3 regions of the Virgibacillus sediminis genome follow, and region 2 is predicted to be linked to each of the others. Evidence: riboswitches for the same ligand, from Rfam matches in the RefSeq annotation. Region 2 holds a riboswitch; each other region holds the start of a gene.

Region 1 (5,244 bases), on a different contig from region 2:
CTTTTACCCTCTCCATTCGTTTCTGTGTATTGGATCTCACCTCTTCAGCTGTATAGGCTTGCATCCCAGCTTCTGCCGCCTGTTCCTGGCTGATGCGATGGATTGATACCATTGACCTGGCAAGTGTTTCATGATAAATAATCGGTACATTCTCTTCATCAATTGCCCATATATATGCTTTCTCTTCCGGATCTATGGTTCCTACAGGAAAACCAGAAAGCAATTTATAAGCAATCAGCTCATTAGAGAATATCTCCCATTCTGGAGCCGCTACTGACAGATGAGGAACGACCAAATCAAGTATCTTTTTCTCTTTAGCAGCCTGAGGTAGGACGTCTGGACGGCGAGGAATCCGCAGAACCCACTGGCTGCCTTCCACATCATGAGCAAAAGCCACATGGAAATCCAATCCAGATTCATGAAACTCGATAAAATCTTCCCTGATGATCAACCCGTGCTTTTTTGCTATTTCTGATACCTTCGATGTTGTCAATCCCATATACTCACTTCCTTTTATATCTTGGTCCACTTAAACCCATTCCCCCTTTCACCGGCCATAACACTATCAAAACTGCTGAGGTTCATTTGACATCAACTGGTAAATAAATTATTATGAATTCATTATAATATGATTCAAATATATTTAATTTAATTAGTTTATGTAGGGAGGTGTCACCATGAGTGAAAACTTGTCACTAAAAACCTTTGTTGTATTGATGAAATCATCCAAGACCGTGATGGAACGGGTAAAAGAGGATATAAAAAACTACGGTATGAAAACATCGGACTTTGCTATTCTGGAAGCTTTGTATCATAAAGGGGAATTGACGGTTAAGCAGATATCCGAAGCAGTATTGATCAATACTGGATCTATCACCTATGTCATAGATAAACTAGAAGCCAAAGGATTGTTGAAACGGCGGCCATGTACGGAGGATCGACGGGTTGTCTATATTCATATCACCGATCAGGGCAACCAGCTGATGGATGAAATTTTCCCCAAACATCAACAGGTGATAGAAGAAATCTTCTCCGGCGTTTCTAATGAAGAGAAGGAAACTATTGTAGAAGCCCTTAAGAAAGTAGGAATAGAAAACGGACAGTAAGTCTGCTGCCGTTTAAAGTACAAAGTTTTCAAAGAGAGGAGCAATTCAGATGAAACATATTTTCCAACAAGGAAGCAATCCCGATAAACCTACCTTGCTCTTGTTACACGGAACAGGCGGCACGGAAGAGGACTTGCTTCCTCTTGCCAAAGAGGTGGACCCCGAAGCAAATGTATTGAGTGTTCGGGGAAATGTATTAGAAAATGGCATGCCGCGTTTTTTCAAACGTCTTGCCGAAGGTGTATTCGATGAAGAAGACTTAATCTTTCGTACAAAGGAACTGAATGATTTTCTGAACGATGCAGCTAAAAAGTATAATTTCTCGAGAGATAATATTACTGCTGTCGGGTACTCGAACGGGGCAAATATAGCAGCAAGCCTGTTGTTCCATTACCAAGACAGCCTTGCCGCGGCCATCCTGCATCATCCCATAGTGCCGCGCAGGGGAATCAATCTTCCGGACTTATCCGGAAAACAGGTATTCATCGCTGCCGGAATCAACGATCCCATCTGTCCTTCAGAGGAATCCGAAGACCTGCAATCCCTCCTTGGAAATGCAGGGGCTTCCGTTGAACTGCATTGGGAGAACAGAGGTCATCAGTTGACTATGGCAGAAGTGCAAGCAGCAAAAAAATGGTATCAAACCATCTAAAAAAACCGTTCTGCCATACAGCTTGGCAGAACGGTTTTTTCAAATTATGAACAGGTCATCCAGGGAGCACCAGCTATTTTGTATGTTCCACTATGAGATGGATCTTATTGCCCGACGGGTCTTCTACTCTATAAGCATCCCCTGCTTTTTCTACGTTAAATTCTGCCTGCTCGAGACGGTCAACAGCTTCCTGCCTTGCTTTTCCATCAGGGAAAACGAGGGAGTACCAGCGAAGCCCAGCACTATTTGTAGAGGGCTTCCCAGCCCCTTCCCCATTCCAGATATTCAGGCCGATATGATGATGGTATCCGGCGGTGGATATAAACAATGCACCTGGATAGGTCGTCACTATATCAAACCCAAGACCATGCTTATAAAATACTTCTGCATCTGTCAAATTTGCTACATGCAAATGAATATGCCCCATGACAGTCTTCTGGGGCAGTCCATGCCATTCCCGATCGCTTTCAGCAACCAGACTATCTCCATTGAGAGGTTCCGTAACCATCTTAACTTTACCGCCACTCCATTCCCATTCGCCGGAAGGACGGTCCCGATAGACTTCAATGCCATTTCCATCAGGATCGTTAAAATAGAGAGCTTCACTTACATGATGGTCAGAGGCGCCTAATTGCAGCGTCTGCCCTGACTTAATAAGATGGGTCAAGAAGCTGGAGAGGTCAGACCGGGATGGAAGTAAAATAGCAAAGTGGAACAACCCGGTTTTCCGCTCTTCTTTCGGCAGGGCGCCTTCAGGCTCGACAATGGTTAACAGCGGCCGGCTGCCATCAGCTGTCAGCGAGACAGTATTCCCCGACTTTTCCAACACGTTGAATCCAACCACTTCCTGATAGAAAGCAAGGGATCTATCCAGATCGGTAACATTAATGTTCACTTGCCCGACATGGGTTGCCGGACTTCTAAAAAATTTCTCCTCCATGTATAAAACGTCCTTTACATTATATTGATTACCTAATTTAACTAAGTTACTATATGTAACTATTGTAGGGTCTCCACTAAGTTTTGTCAAATTGTTCCGCTGTCTGTTACAGGTATCCTTCCCAATGCCGCTTGTTTATATTATACTTGTTAGGTTCAGACCGTGGTTCGGGAACCTCCCACGATAAAAAACTAAGGAGAGAAGAAATATGAAATCTAACACAATCGTCGTAAACGCTTTGCTTGCGGCATTATATATCACTGTATCGATGGTGATACAGCCCTTTGGCTTTACCAACGTACAATTCAGGATCCCCGAAATGTTCAACCACCTTGTTGTCTTTAACAAGAAGTACTTTTTCGGTATTGTTCTCGGTGTCTTTCTAAGCAACCTCTTCTTTTCCCCGCTGGGAATCTATGACCTAGTGTTTGGTGTTGCTCATTCCGCCATATCACTTGGCATCATCATATTCCTCGCAAAGTATATAAAAAACATTTGGGTGTTGTTGGTTCTTAATACACTTATTTTTACATTCAACATGTTTATTATTGCCTTTGAGTTGAACCTGGCATTGGGGCTGCCTTTCCTATTCACTTGGCTGACAACTGCCGCAGGAGAATTTGTGGTCTTAGCAGTCGGTATTCCGGTTATGTATGCACTCAACCAGCGCCTCCACTTTCATAAGTTATTATAAAAACAGCAGCCTTTCCTGTATCAGCAGACGAAAGGCTGCTGTTTTCCTTTCTGTTTACATATTCATCAATATAGGGAAAAATACAAAGTAGGCATCAAATCGAAAGGATGAGATGAAATGATAGTAAGGGAACATGATAGCGAATTTGTCTTAGTCGAGCAGCACCACCATGCCGAACTTTCCGGAGAAATCATGGAAAAATGGAAAGGGTTCCGTGGGAAAGAATGGAAGGAATCAGTACTCTATGCCATCCAGCAGCATGATTTAGGGTGGAAGGAATTTGATAAACAGCCTTTCTGGAATGATGCAAAACATGAACCTTTTACATTTACTGACTTCCCCATCCATCCGAAAATTGTCCTATATACCCTCGGGATTGATGAAGTGGAAAAAAGAGATCCTTATGCTGCGCTTCTCTGCAGTGAACATTATAAGCGGTTTCTTGCTGCTGAATCCGGCAAGGAAGCAGAACGGTTCGTACAACAGGAAGAGGCAAGACAACAGCGGATCATCGAGAGCCTCTCCAATTACAACAAACGTTTGTTTAAATTTCATTATGGGCTGGTCCAGCTTGGTGATAACTTTTCCCTGTATGTCTGCATTAACGACCCGGGGGTTAAAAAGCAAGATGAACACCCATTCTTCAAGCAAGGCATTCCTCTTCCTTTTAAACTGGAGGGATTCTCCAAAGATGTGATAGACATAAAATGGCTGGACCAACAAACAGTCGCCATTGAAAACTTCCCATTCGAGGAGCCACTCGAAGTTACAGTTGAACAAAAGAGGGTTCAAAAGAAGGATATCCAAGATAAGGGTCTAATTGCGTGTTATGAGGAAGCGGAAACAGAAAAGGTCCATGTCCGGCTTGTCCCTGCAGAATAATGGCCATGGTTGCCGGCGCCTTTATCACAAGCGCCGGCCAGCCTACAAACCTTCTTTCTTCCCTCTGATCCCTAGTCATAAAGGACAATTCTTCTCCCTATAAAAAGTCTCTCCCTTTCCCGGAAGAATTAGATTAATAAACCTCCATAAAGGTCATTATATGAATAGCGCCTCTTAGATGGGGTGGTGGCGTCCTATGGCATCCTTGTGCCAAAATACTTATGGAAAGAGGAGATACTGCATGGCTGAAGACAAATCCAATGGCAAGCCCACCAATTATGAAAATGATGATACCCTGACCAACAGGCAGGGCCATCCAGTCACCAACAACCAAAGCATACGCACAGTGGGAAATCGTGGTCCAAGTACATTAGAGAACTATGATTTCATTGAAAAAATCAGTCATTTTGACAGGGAAAGGGTTCCTGAGCGGGTGGTCCATGCACGTGGGGCCGGCGCCCATGGCTACTTTGAGGCTTATGGAACTGCAGGAGAAGAGCCCGTTTCCAAATACACAAGGGCTAAGCTCTTTCAAGAAAAAGGAAAGCGTACACCAGTATTTGTCCGCTTTTCCTCGGTAATACACGGCGGGCATTCCCCCGAGACATTAAGAGATCCTCGTGGTTTTGCGGTTAAATTCTATACAGAAGATGGAAACTGGGACTTGGTTGGTAATAACCTGAAAATTTTCTTCATCCGTGATGCGATGAAATTCCCTGACATGATTCATGCCTTTAAGCCGGACCCGAAAACCAATATCCAGGACAGCCAACGGTTCTTCGACTTTTGTGCGAGCTCCCCGGAAACCTTCCATATGGTTACATTCGTCTACTCGCCTTGGGGAATTCCTGCAAATTACCGCCAAATGCAAGGCTCCGGTGTCAATACGTATAAATGGGTGAACAGCGAAGGGAAGGCTGTACTGGTAAAATACCACTGGGAGCCGAAACAGGGCATTAAAAACCTTACA
Region 2 (5,244 bases):
TATCTATTTACAGTATCAATGGCTGTACCATTTACATATTCCCCCCATAATGTTCCTATTTCAGACGATGTGAGTTTTAACTCCTCTTTATCCATTTTAATCACCTCATCCGAATATGATTTCCATTTCTTTATCTTTTTATTAGGCATTACGTGTAACGTCGTAGTAAAAAGAATGATGGTTTTTTGAGCGAAATTTCGAAATATAACACTTGAACTAAAGGATGCAAATCTGTAATAAAATCTCGTCCTTTCTTAGCAGGGGAAACTTGTTAATAATCTGGAAATTTTAAACGTCTGTATTTTTATAGAAAGTTGTTTAATGGGGAAATTTTGAATACGGAAATAGAACAATAGATTTTAATTTGAACATTATATGTTAGTCGAATATAAGCTTAATAAGGGTATAAACTAATGGATGTGCTGATACGTCTATTAAAATCATCAAGGAAATTGATATGTTGAATGAGGAAGATAGGCAAAAGGTACTTGATAAAATTAAAGAAAAATATATGTCTAGGGATGTTATTTTACTAAGTGAAAATTATTCTTGGGATAGTGAGGAGAATGGCATCTACAACTAATAGTAAAATGAAACAGGGCGACGTTTAGTTGGCAGATGTCCTTTAAAAGGAAATCGTCAAACTAAACAGCGCCCTGTTATTATTGTCGGAAATGATTTGGATGAGGATGTCATAATTACGCCAGTTACCAGCCAACATCTGGACAGAACTAAATTATTTTACTCAAAAAAAACGCGAACAATGAACTGAATCAGCGGAGGAAATATGCGGAGACTCCTGCGGGAGGAAAGGCCTAGGCGAGACCCGCAATCGCTAAGCACAAGGAGGCTCACCAGCCGCCAGCGGAAAGCGAAGCATATTTCCGCGGGGGGCGACCTCCGCTCAGGCCTCGCCCCGTAAGTTTCCATGTCTGCACGCCTCTCTAAACGCCGCGCTTATTCCCCCACAGATACGTATGCAGCTGCGGAAGCACCCTTACATCTTTCAGAATGTCATTCTCCATGACCCGGTCAATCAGCTGTTCATACCGGCGCAATGAATATGGCAGAAACTCTTTCTCATCGGTGGTTTCCAAATCATCATTGCCAACCTGGAGAAACAGTTCCACTTGCGGATAGCGTTGATGGATCTCCTGCGCATAAACCAGATCGTCCTCGTCAAAAATGACCACCTTTAGGCTGAAGCTGCCTTCCTGCTTAAGCTGCAGTGATTCGATAATGAAGTCGAGCACGGAAAAGTTTGTTTTCATGCCGGAGCTCGGCGGCTTCGGTGACAGCGTCAGATCATCAATTTTCGTAAACCACTCCTGCCATCTGCTTCCCTGTGTTTCCAGTGCCACCTTGATTCCGTCCGCATGCAGCAGATCGATCAGCCCATCCAGCCTTGCCAGCAGTGCAGGATTCCCTCCGGAAATGGTGACATGGCCGAAATGTTCGCCGCCCTCCTGCTTCAAGGCATCCACAATCTCCGCCGGTTCCATTTTCCTGATGGCGTCCTTCTCCGAGCCATCCCATGTGAATTTGGAGTCACACCAGGAACAGGAATAGTCACAGCCTGCCGTCCGTACAAACATGGTCTTCCTGCCAATCACCATTCCTTCCCCCTGAATAGTCGGCCCGAATATTTCCATCACAGGTATCGTCATATCCGATCCCCCTCCTTTGGCCTATAAATACAATAGCTTGTCGGTGTTTCCCGCAAGTAAACCTGGACACATGCAGGCTTATTCGGGAGGGTATCCAGATATTCCTGTACGATTTCCCAGATGGTCCGTGCCACTACCTCTGTGGTCGGAAAGAACTCTGCATCTTCATCTGAAAAAGATGCATCCTCATTCAAGGTCGTATGGTCAAAGCGTTTATGAATCAGATCTTTTACCTTTTTGAAGTTGACCAGGAAGCCGGTATGATCCAATTCATCTCCTGCCACCGTGATGTTGGTGAAGTACGTATGGCCGTGCTGCACACTGCACTTCCCCGCATCTTCATGCGGTACATAGTGGGCGGCAGCGAAATGGAAGTCTTTATTGATTTCAAACGAATAGCCATGGACTGCCGGCGGGTATATTTGCTGCATCATTCTGTATGCACCCCGGCCTTCTGTGCTTCATACTGCTCCAGCCCTCTTTGGCGCAGCTTGCAGGCAGGGCATTCGCCGCAGCCGCTTCCTTTCACACCGTTATAGCACGTCAACGTATGCTCTTTTACAAACTCGAAAGCATCCAATTGGTCGCTCAGTTCCCATACTCCGGCTTTATCGAGCCACATTAGCGGTGTATGGATCACAAAGTCCTCATTCATTGAAAGGTTGAGCGTCACATTCAGCGATTTCACGAAAACATCCCGGCAGTCCGGGTAGCCGCTGAAGTCGGTCTCACATACTCCGGTAATCAAATGGGCAGCATTCACCTGTTTTGCCAGCACACCTGCGAAGGAAAGAAACAGCAGATTCCTTCCCGGCACAAAGGTGGAAGGAAGGCCGTCTTCCCCCTCCGTAATGTCCATATCTTTGCGTGTCAACGCATTCGGGGCCAGCTGGTTCAATAACGACATATCCAATTCATGATGCGGCACCTGGAGCTTCTGACAGATTTCTCTTGCACAATCCAGCTCTTCGCTATGCCGTTGGCCATATTGAAAAGTCACTGCTTCCACTTCATCGAATTTTTTAAGCGCCCAAAACAGACAGGTCGTACTGTCCTGCCCGCCGCTGAATACAACAATCGCCTTTTTATTATTCATGTTCATTTCCTCCTCTTTTCTTCAGGCTGTTTTTATTGATCAGGTCACCCTCGGAGTAGACTTCACATCAAAACAGCCTCTTGTTCAATAGAAAGAGAAGCAAGCATTTTCCCACTAAAAAAACAACACAAAGAAGGCAGTGTTGTTTGTCTCCTTAGTTTTTTATAGAGGGATGGAATTGCGAACCTCTCCTGCATCAAGCAGACTTCTTTTTCTGTTTTCAACTAATTCTAACACAACCGGACTGTTTACCGTAACAGTTTTATCCTTGGATGGACAGAGGACATGGCTAATCCTACTAGCATAAACCTTCACATCCATGAAAAAACTCCCGGGTTTTTCACCCGGAAGTGGATTCTATCGCCCGCTGTTCGTCATATTCCGCTGTTTCCGTTTATTTAAAAATTTACGTACAACCGGATAAATCACCGGTCCGTATTTTACCAATCTGCGAATCAAACGCCCCATGGATTTCTCCTCCCATACAAAAGGTTATATATATCCTTCCTCTTGGAGAAGTTTTTTAAACTACCTTCCATCCACCGGGCTGGTTCCCCCATCTGCTGTCCCGGTTCGCTTCCGTGTACGGTCCATTCTCTCCAGCACGCTGTAGTCCCTGGTCTTATGCACGGCAATTCCATGGCGGGCAGCATAATCGGCCAACTCCCGGAATATGCCGGACGGCCGGAAGTTCTCTATCCTGATCGGCAGCCCCTGCTTCAACTTGATCCTGGCTGCCTTCTTCGCCCAGCCGATGCGCAGGAATTTCACTGCCACGACTTCATCCGGACGGTATATTTTCCGGTAGACTCTTTGGCCGAACAACAATACCCGTACATGAAATGCTTCATCCTCCATCCGGATCTGCCATTTCAGGCTGCAACAAACTAAGTATACCGGGATAAAGGCTAGTAATGCATAGATCGATAAATTGATGGAAATCATCCCTGCAATTACTAGCAAAGTTCCTGACCATGCAGAAATCCTTCCCTCATAGCACATGCTGCTCCTCCTCCGCAACCGCAGTTTATCTTTCCCAAAGACCTACGCCGTGCCTGCCGCATCCTTGATTTTCAAGACCATTTGAATGGTATTCAGGGTGTGCCCGTCAAAATTATCCTTGAATTCCGAAACCGCCTCAAACCCCTTGGCATGATAAAATCTCTTGCCGATTTCATTCTGCTTCTCCACATTCAAGTGGACCTCCTCCACGCCTCCGAGATGATCTACTCCTTCATACAGCAGAGCAGTGCCGATTCCATTTCCTTGATAATCCGGATAGAGATAGATGGCTCCCAGTTCCACCTTTCCATTCTCCTTCACCTGGGAAAAGTTCGCAAAGCCGACAATCCGGTCACCCGCTTCAGCGACAAAGATATGTGTATGTTTCAGACGCTTTTTCATGGACCTGTCACTATAGGCATTCTGCAGAAATTTCTCCTGGATCTCTGGCGGAATGATTCCTCTATAGGTCTCTTTCCAACTCTTCACAGCCACCTGCTGTACATGTTTGATATCCTTTTTCCTCGCCCGCCGGATTTCAAAATCCATGTCATCCCCCTCTTTGCCATTGATGGAAATATTTTAAATTATTATAACATTTATATTCCCCTGATGCTCCCATTCATCCTTTTAAAAAAAGCAGCGGAATGTCCGCTGCTTTGATCAATAGGCGAATTCCGCCTCGATTTCTGCTGTAATGGTGAGCTGTCCAGGCTCAATCGGTGTCACCGCAGCCTCCTCAGCCAGTGTGAATGCCGCATAGGGCTGGACAGCTTGGACGGACTGCTCGGTAATGTTGATAGGTGTCGTATCGATGGAGACCTGCATGGTCCCCGCCAGAGCAACCGCCTTGGATACCGCATTGCTCAAGGCCGATTGGAGTGCCTGCTGGTATACTGCCTCCTGGTCGCGGAGGATCAACCGAATTCCGACCACACGATTGGCACCGCTCTGGACCGCTGCATCGATCAGCGCACCCGCCTGTCCGATATCTGTTACTGTCACGGTAATTTCATGGTAGACCTCATATCCCCTGAACACCTGTGACCCGTCCACATAATCATATCTTGGTTCAATCCGGTAGGCAGTCGTCCGGATATTTTCAGCAGCCACTCCTTGATTCCTCAGTGTTCCAATAACCTGGTTCATCCGCGAACTGTTCTCTTGCTGGGCCTGGGCAAGCAACTCATCTTCCGTTACAACCCCCAGCTGGATCCTGGCTGCATCTGGGGATGCCGATACACTTCCTTTTCCGACAACCGTAATGATCCGCCTCAGACCGGCCGGCTGCCTGTACTGCACAGGATAGTAATTCAAGACCATTCCGCCTTTCCATTGAAATATTTATATATGTATATGCCTGTATCGAGCGGATTATTTTCCATAGCCTATTTTATCACTTGCTGCCCCGTGCATATTCCCCGTTTCCGACCAGGGCTCTATCCTACCAGGAAGGAGTCAGGCTACCCCCAATAATCC
Region 3 (5,244 bases), on a different contig from region 2:
TGTACCGTAGAAGGCAGTTGTATCTTCAAGCGGGCAGAAGCCATTTGTTTTCAGCGGTGCTGGGTTTGTTCCTAATGCTGATGGTGACATTGGCTCTCTTCCTGCGGATTGACTATACGATTTTAGGAATTGGTGTGGATGCACTGTTGGTACTGCTTGTATACGTGATCGGTATGGTTGTCATCAGTCGTATGCCTTCCGCTCCGGAACCGACGGAGGCATTGATGGGCGACAGCCCGGAGGCCGGCAGAGAAGAACCTCCAAAGGACATTTCAGTCAAAAAAGCGGTGATAGGGTTCATTATCGCTGCCGTAGCAATCCTGCTGGCTGGTTCGGTATTATCCATCACCGGCGATCAGATAGCGGTAATCACCGGCATGGGATCGAGCTTTGTTGGAAGTTTCCTTATCGCCGCAACGACATCCCTGCCAGAAGCGGTTTCTGTCTATGCAGCGTTGAGATTGAAGAACATGAACCTTGCTGTCGGCTCCATCCTCGGAAGTAATATGTTCAATATGATCATCCTTGCAATATCGGATGCAGTATACCAAGGCGGCTCTATCATGGCTGATGTTTCTTATTCCAATCTATATACCGGGATTGCCATCAGCGTGCTCTCTGCAGTGCTGATTTGGGCCTTGCTGCGAAAACGTTCTGCATCATTGTGGACGTACAGCATCCCGTCAATTATTACAGTCATCGGTTATTTTATTGTGTCCTATCTATTGTTCCAGGGATAAATTGATGAAGGGGGAAGTTGGATCATGAAGTATTTTGCAGTATTTCTGCCAATGAAAGATGAAGGGAAGAGTAAAGAGCTGCGAGCGGCGCATCTTGCGTATCTAGAAGAGAAAGAGGAAGAGGGCAAAATCTTCGCGAAAGGCCGCTTTACTGATGGAACCGGCGGACTGGTTATTTATCAGGCAGCTGATTTTGCAGAGGCGGAAGAGCTGGCGAAACAAGATCCATATGTAACAAGTGGTGCCAGGGAATGTGAGGTTCATGAGTGGACCATGACACTTGCAAAATAAGAGTAAGATTGGGACAAAAGTGTTTTATTCAATGATAAATCCGAACGAACTAGAAAATTTGATTAGTGGATATAAACCGCTTCGGAAAATACACTTCGCTTTCAGCGGGCGGCTGGTGGGCCTCCTCGTGCTGACGCACTGTGGGATCTCACCTATGCCTTTCCTCCCGCAGGAGTCTACGTGTATTTCCTCCGCTATTTCAGATTATTGTTCGCCTATAGAGTTAAACGTTTTGATATGTCACAACCCCTTTTTAGGTGTTCACTGAGTAGAATCTATACGTAGCCAACCGGAGCATCTCTGCCCCTCGTACCTTTTAAATGATTTGATGGTTCAGTATCTGCTCTGCATTGCTGAGGCGTGCGGCTGTAGGTGTTTTCATACCTTCTAACTGATAACCTGGTTTGTCTCCGTTCAGGTAGGGAAGCACCTCCACCTTTTCTACGTTTTTCAATGTATGGATGAAATCGGAGAGAAGTATGAGGTCTTCATCGTGGTCACTGACACCTTCGATCAGTTCATGACGAATCCATACCGGCACATTTCTATCAGATAAATGGCGGGCGAACTCCAGAATATGGCTGTTCGTGATTCCCGTGTGTGCTCTATGTTTATCCGGATCAATCTGCTTCAGATTCAATAGAACCAAGTCGGTATTGGATAGCAGCTGGTCCAGCTGCTTCATGAAAAAGTCGGATTTCGTATAGCAGCCCCCTGCCGTATCAATTGCCGTGTGCACCCCCAGTTTTTTCATTTCGCTGAACAATTTATTAAGGAATTTGGTATGGAGAAGAGCTTCACCTCCGCTGACAGTAATTCCACCTCCTGAAGCCTGCAGGAAGGGGAGGTAGGTTGTTACTTCTTGGACAATCTCTTCCACGGTTATCTCCCGGCCTTCGCTGATTCTCCGGCTGTCTGGCTGATGACACGATCTACAGCGCATGGGACATCCTTGCATGACCAACAGATAACGCAGGCCGGGTCCGTGCTCCTTTGTACATGTTTGTATGGTATGGAGGCGATCCTTCATTATTTCTGCTCCTTTCGGGAACTTCTGCCAGCCTGTATGGTCGGAGCTGACGGAAGTATAGAAGGTTGAATGAACATTAACTATAGGTCCAATATATCATATTGTGACTCATTCCAGGAATGAAAATATTACAAAATAATATGTATATTATAAATAAAAAATTGCGGATGACAGGAAAAACAGGAATGTGTATAATAGAAACGTTGAATACGTGAGAGGTTCTTAGTCCAACCCTCTATAAAAAACTAAGCACTAATTCATAATTATGAAGCCATGTGCCTTAGGACACATGGCTTTTTATTATTTCAACAAAAACCACAAGCAGATTTCCGATAATTGATCCAATCGATACAGAGGAGGAATGTAATGAAAAAACAGGATGTATCCGATTTGACACTGCTGGGCAACCAGGGGGTCAGCTACGATTTTGACTATAATCCAGGGGTGTTGGAAACCTTTGAAAATAATCACCAGGACCGCGATTACTTTGTGAAGTTCAATTGCCCCGAATTCACCACCCTATGTCCTATCACCAATCAGCCGGATTTTGCGACCGTTTATATAAGTTATATCCCTGACGTAAAAATGGTTGAAAGCAAGGCATTAAAGCTCTATCTCTTCAGCTTTCGAAATCATGGAGGCTTCCATGAAGACAGTATGAATATCATTATGAATGATCTGGTGGAACTTATGGACCCACGATATATAGAGGTATGGGGGAAATTCACACCGCGTGGCGGTATTTCCATCGACCCTTATTGCAATTACGGACGTCCGGGCACGAAGTATGAAAAAATGGCAGAACATCGGATGATGAACCATGACATGTATCCGGAAACCGTTGATAACCGCTAAGGGCTTTATAGAGGGTTGGCAGAAATCTCTCTGTTGATTTAGGAGGTTTTCTATGTTTATCTATTTGAATGCTTTATTTGTTGGACTTTTAGTTATCTCAAATATTTTAGGTGTCAAATTATTCAGTGTCGGGGAATTTATTCTGCCGGCTGCAGTCATTGTCTATGTCATCACCTTCTTGATTACAGATGTCATCGGTGAGGTCTATGGCAGGGATGCTGCACGAAAAACCGTTCAAGCAGGATTCTTTACCCAAGTGCTGGTAATGGTGTTCATTTTGATTGCCATCCAGCTTCCTGCCGCGTCAAGTTTCGGTCTCCAGACGGAATTTGAGACGATTTTGGGTGGGAGTTTCCGAGTGATGGCGGCCAGCTTGTTGTCCTATGTTGCCAGTCAGCATCTAGATGTGAGTCTATTTCATCGGCTGAAAGAGAGTTATGGCGGGAAAAAATTATGGCTGCGGAATAACCTCTCTACTGCAGCCGCACAACTTGTAGACACGACTATTTTTATTACGGTTGCCTTCTGGGGCATTGTTCCGACAGGGGTTCTCCTCGGCATGATTGCCACGCAATATGTTTTTAAACTGATCGTGGCACTGATTGATACACCGATTGTATATCTGCTGGTAAATATAGCCAGGAAACAGAACACAGTAAAACCGGAAGATCTTACGGTACGCCATTCCTCTTAAGGGATGGCGTTTTATTTTGTTTTTAACGAAAATCTGTTACAAGGATCTTTGTTATGGGAAAAGTCCAATTGGGGAAGATGGAAGTTAATAAGCTTTTGTGCATGGTATAGAAGTAGAGAATGTATGGAAATAAAGCGCTTTAATTGCTATCATCGTAGTAAATACATCAGGTTCGGCTGCTGACAACCTATTTAAGGAGGAATTGGCTTGAGGGAGAAGTATATGCTTTCGATTGATCAGGGGACTACCAGTTCACGAGCAATACTCATCAATAAGGCGGGGAAAATAGTGGCTACAGGGCAGAAGGAATTTGAACAGTTCTTTCCTCGTCCAGGATGGGTCGAGCACGACGCCAATGAAATATGGACATCTGTGTTAGCCTGTATCGCCGATGCGCTGAGGAAAGCGGAAATAGATCCGGGACAGGTAGCTGGTATAGGTATTACCAATCAGCGGGAAACCACAGTGGTGTGGGATAAAAACACTGGTAGGCCAATCCATAAGGCCATCGTCTGGCAGTCCAGACAGACGGCAGGCATTTGTAAACAATTGGAAGAGCAAGGGTATACAGAGATGATCCATGAAAAGACTGGGCTGCTGATCGATCCTTATTTTTCCGGGACGAAAGTGAAGTGGATTTTGGACCATGTAGATCATGCACGGGAAAAAGCTGAAAACGGCGATTTGCTGTTTGGAACCATTGATACATGGCTCGTGCATAAACTTTCAGGTGGGAAGGCCCATGTGACCGATTATTCCAATGCCTCCCGAACCATGCTGTTCAATATATATGATCTCATGTGGGATGATGAACTGCTGGAAATGCTGGATGTTCCAAAGTGTATGCTGCCAGAGGTTCGTCCTTCATCAGAGGAGTATGCCCGAACGGTCAGCTACCATTTCTTCGGCCACGAAGTTCCTATCGCGGGAATTGCGGGAGATCAGCAAGCGGCATTGTTCGGTCAGGCCTGTTTTGAAAAAGGGATGGCAAAAAACACTTATGGTACAGGCGGTTTCATGCTGATGAATACAGGGGAAGAAGGGGTCAGCTCGAAGCATGGCCTTCTGACCACCCTTGCATGGGGAGTGGACGGCAGGGTGGAGTATGCCTTGGAAGGCAGCATCTTTGTCTCCGGTTCTGCCATACAGTGGCTCAGGGATGGTCTGCAGGTTATTCGCAATGCCTCGGAAAGTGAAAAATACGCTGCAAAGGTGGACTCTACAGATGGTGTTTATATGGTTCCTGCCTTTGTCGGGCTAGGGACACCATACTGGGATAGTGAAACACGCGGCTCCTTCTTTGGCATCACCCGCGGCACCAGGAAGGAGCATATGATCCGTGCCACGCTTGAATCACTTGCCTATCAATCACGGGATGTACTCGATGCAATGGTAGAAGACTCTGGCATTGACCTGAAAATCCTCCGCGTGGATGGAGGAGCAGTAAAGAATGACTTCCTCATGCAATTTCAAAGTGACATGCTGGGTGTCCCGGTGGAAAGGCCTGCCATCCAGGAGACAACCGCCATGGGTGTGGCCTATCTTGCCGGTTTGGCTGTCGGTTATTGGAAAGATAAGGAGCAGATTGCAAGCCAATGGGAGAATGAGAGAACGTTCCAAGCCGATATGGAAGA

What was found. A riboswitch is a leader RNA that binds a small molecule or an ion and turns the genes downstream of it on or off. The one in region 2 is predicted to bind preQ1.
Region 1: another riboswitch for preQ1. It lies ahead of ACFODW_RS03655 (QueT transporter family protein); the one in region 2 lies ahead of queC (7-cyano-7-deazaguanine synthase QueC).
Region 3: another riboswitch for preQ1. It lies ahead of queF (preQ(1) synthase); the one in region 2 lies ahead of queC (7-cyano-7-deazaguanine synthase QueC).

What each region holds. Positions count from the first base shown of each region.
Region 1 covers NZ_JBHRRZ010000006.1:48,248-53,491, reverse strand. Annotated here, with positions in the region: gene ACFODW_RS03675 (macrolide 2'-phosphotransferase) at 1-499, opposite strand, end outside; gene ACFODW_RS03670 (MarR family winged helix-turn-helix transcriptional regulator) at 678-1,106, shown strand; gene ACFODW_RS03665 (alpha/beta hydrolase) at 1,156-1,758, shown strand; gene ACFODW_RS03660 (VOC family protein) at 1,832-2,698, opposite strand; PreQ1 riboswitch class I at 2,855-2,899, shown strand; gene ACFODW_RS03655 (QueT transporter family protein) at 2,907-3,392, shown strand; gene ACFODW_RS03650 (DUF3891 family protein) at 3,510-4,274, shown strand; gene ACFODW_RS03645 (catalase) at 4,516-5,244, shown strand, end outside.
Region 2 covers NZ_JBHRRZ010000002.1:24,229-29,472, reverse strand. Annotated here, with positions in the region: gene ACFODW_RS01155 (DUF3231 family protein) at 1-95, opposite strand, end outside; partial or broken gene ACFODW_RS01150 (hypothetical protein) at 638-772, shown strand; gene queE (7-carboxy-7-deazaguanine synthase QueE) at 945-1,667, opposite strand; gene ACFODW_RS01140 (6-pyruvoyl trahydropterin synthase family protein) at 1,664-2,101, opposite strand; gene queC (7-cyano-7-deazaguanine synthase QueC) at 2,098-2,763, opposite strand; PreQ1 riboswitch class I at 2,912-2,958, opposite strand; gene ACFODW_RS01130 (hypothetical protein) at 3,292-3,765, opposite strand; gene ACFODW_RS01125 (GNAT family N-acetyltransferase) at 3,808-4,314, opposite strand; gene ACFODW_RS01120 (SIMPL domain-containing protein) at 4,429-5,082, opposite strand; gene ACFODW_RS01115 (SLOG family protein) at 5,229-5,244, opposite strand, start outside.
Region 3 covers NZ_JBHRRZ010000003.1:233,795-239,038, reverse strand. Annotated here, with positions in the region: gene ACFODW_RS03085 (sodium:calcium antiporter) at 1-740, shown strand, start outside; gene ACFODW_RS03080 (YciI family protein) at 765-1,031, shown strand; gene pflA (pyruvate formate-lyase-activating protein) at 1,348-2,061, opposite strand; PreQ1 riboswitch class I at 2,271-2,316, shown strand; gene queF (preQ(1) synthase) at 2,428-2,916, shown strand; gene ACFODW_RS03065 (queuosine precursor transporter) at 2,969-3,610, shown strand; gene glpK (glycerol kinase GlpK) at 3,833-5,244, shown strand, end outside.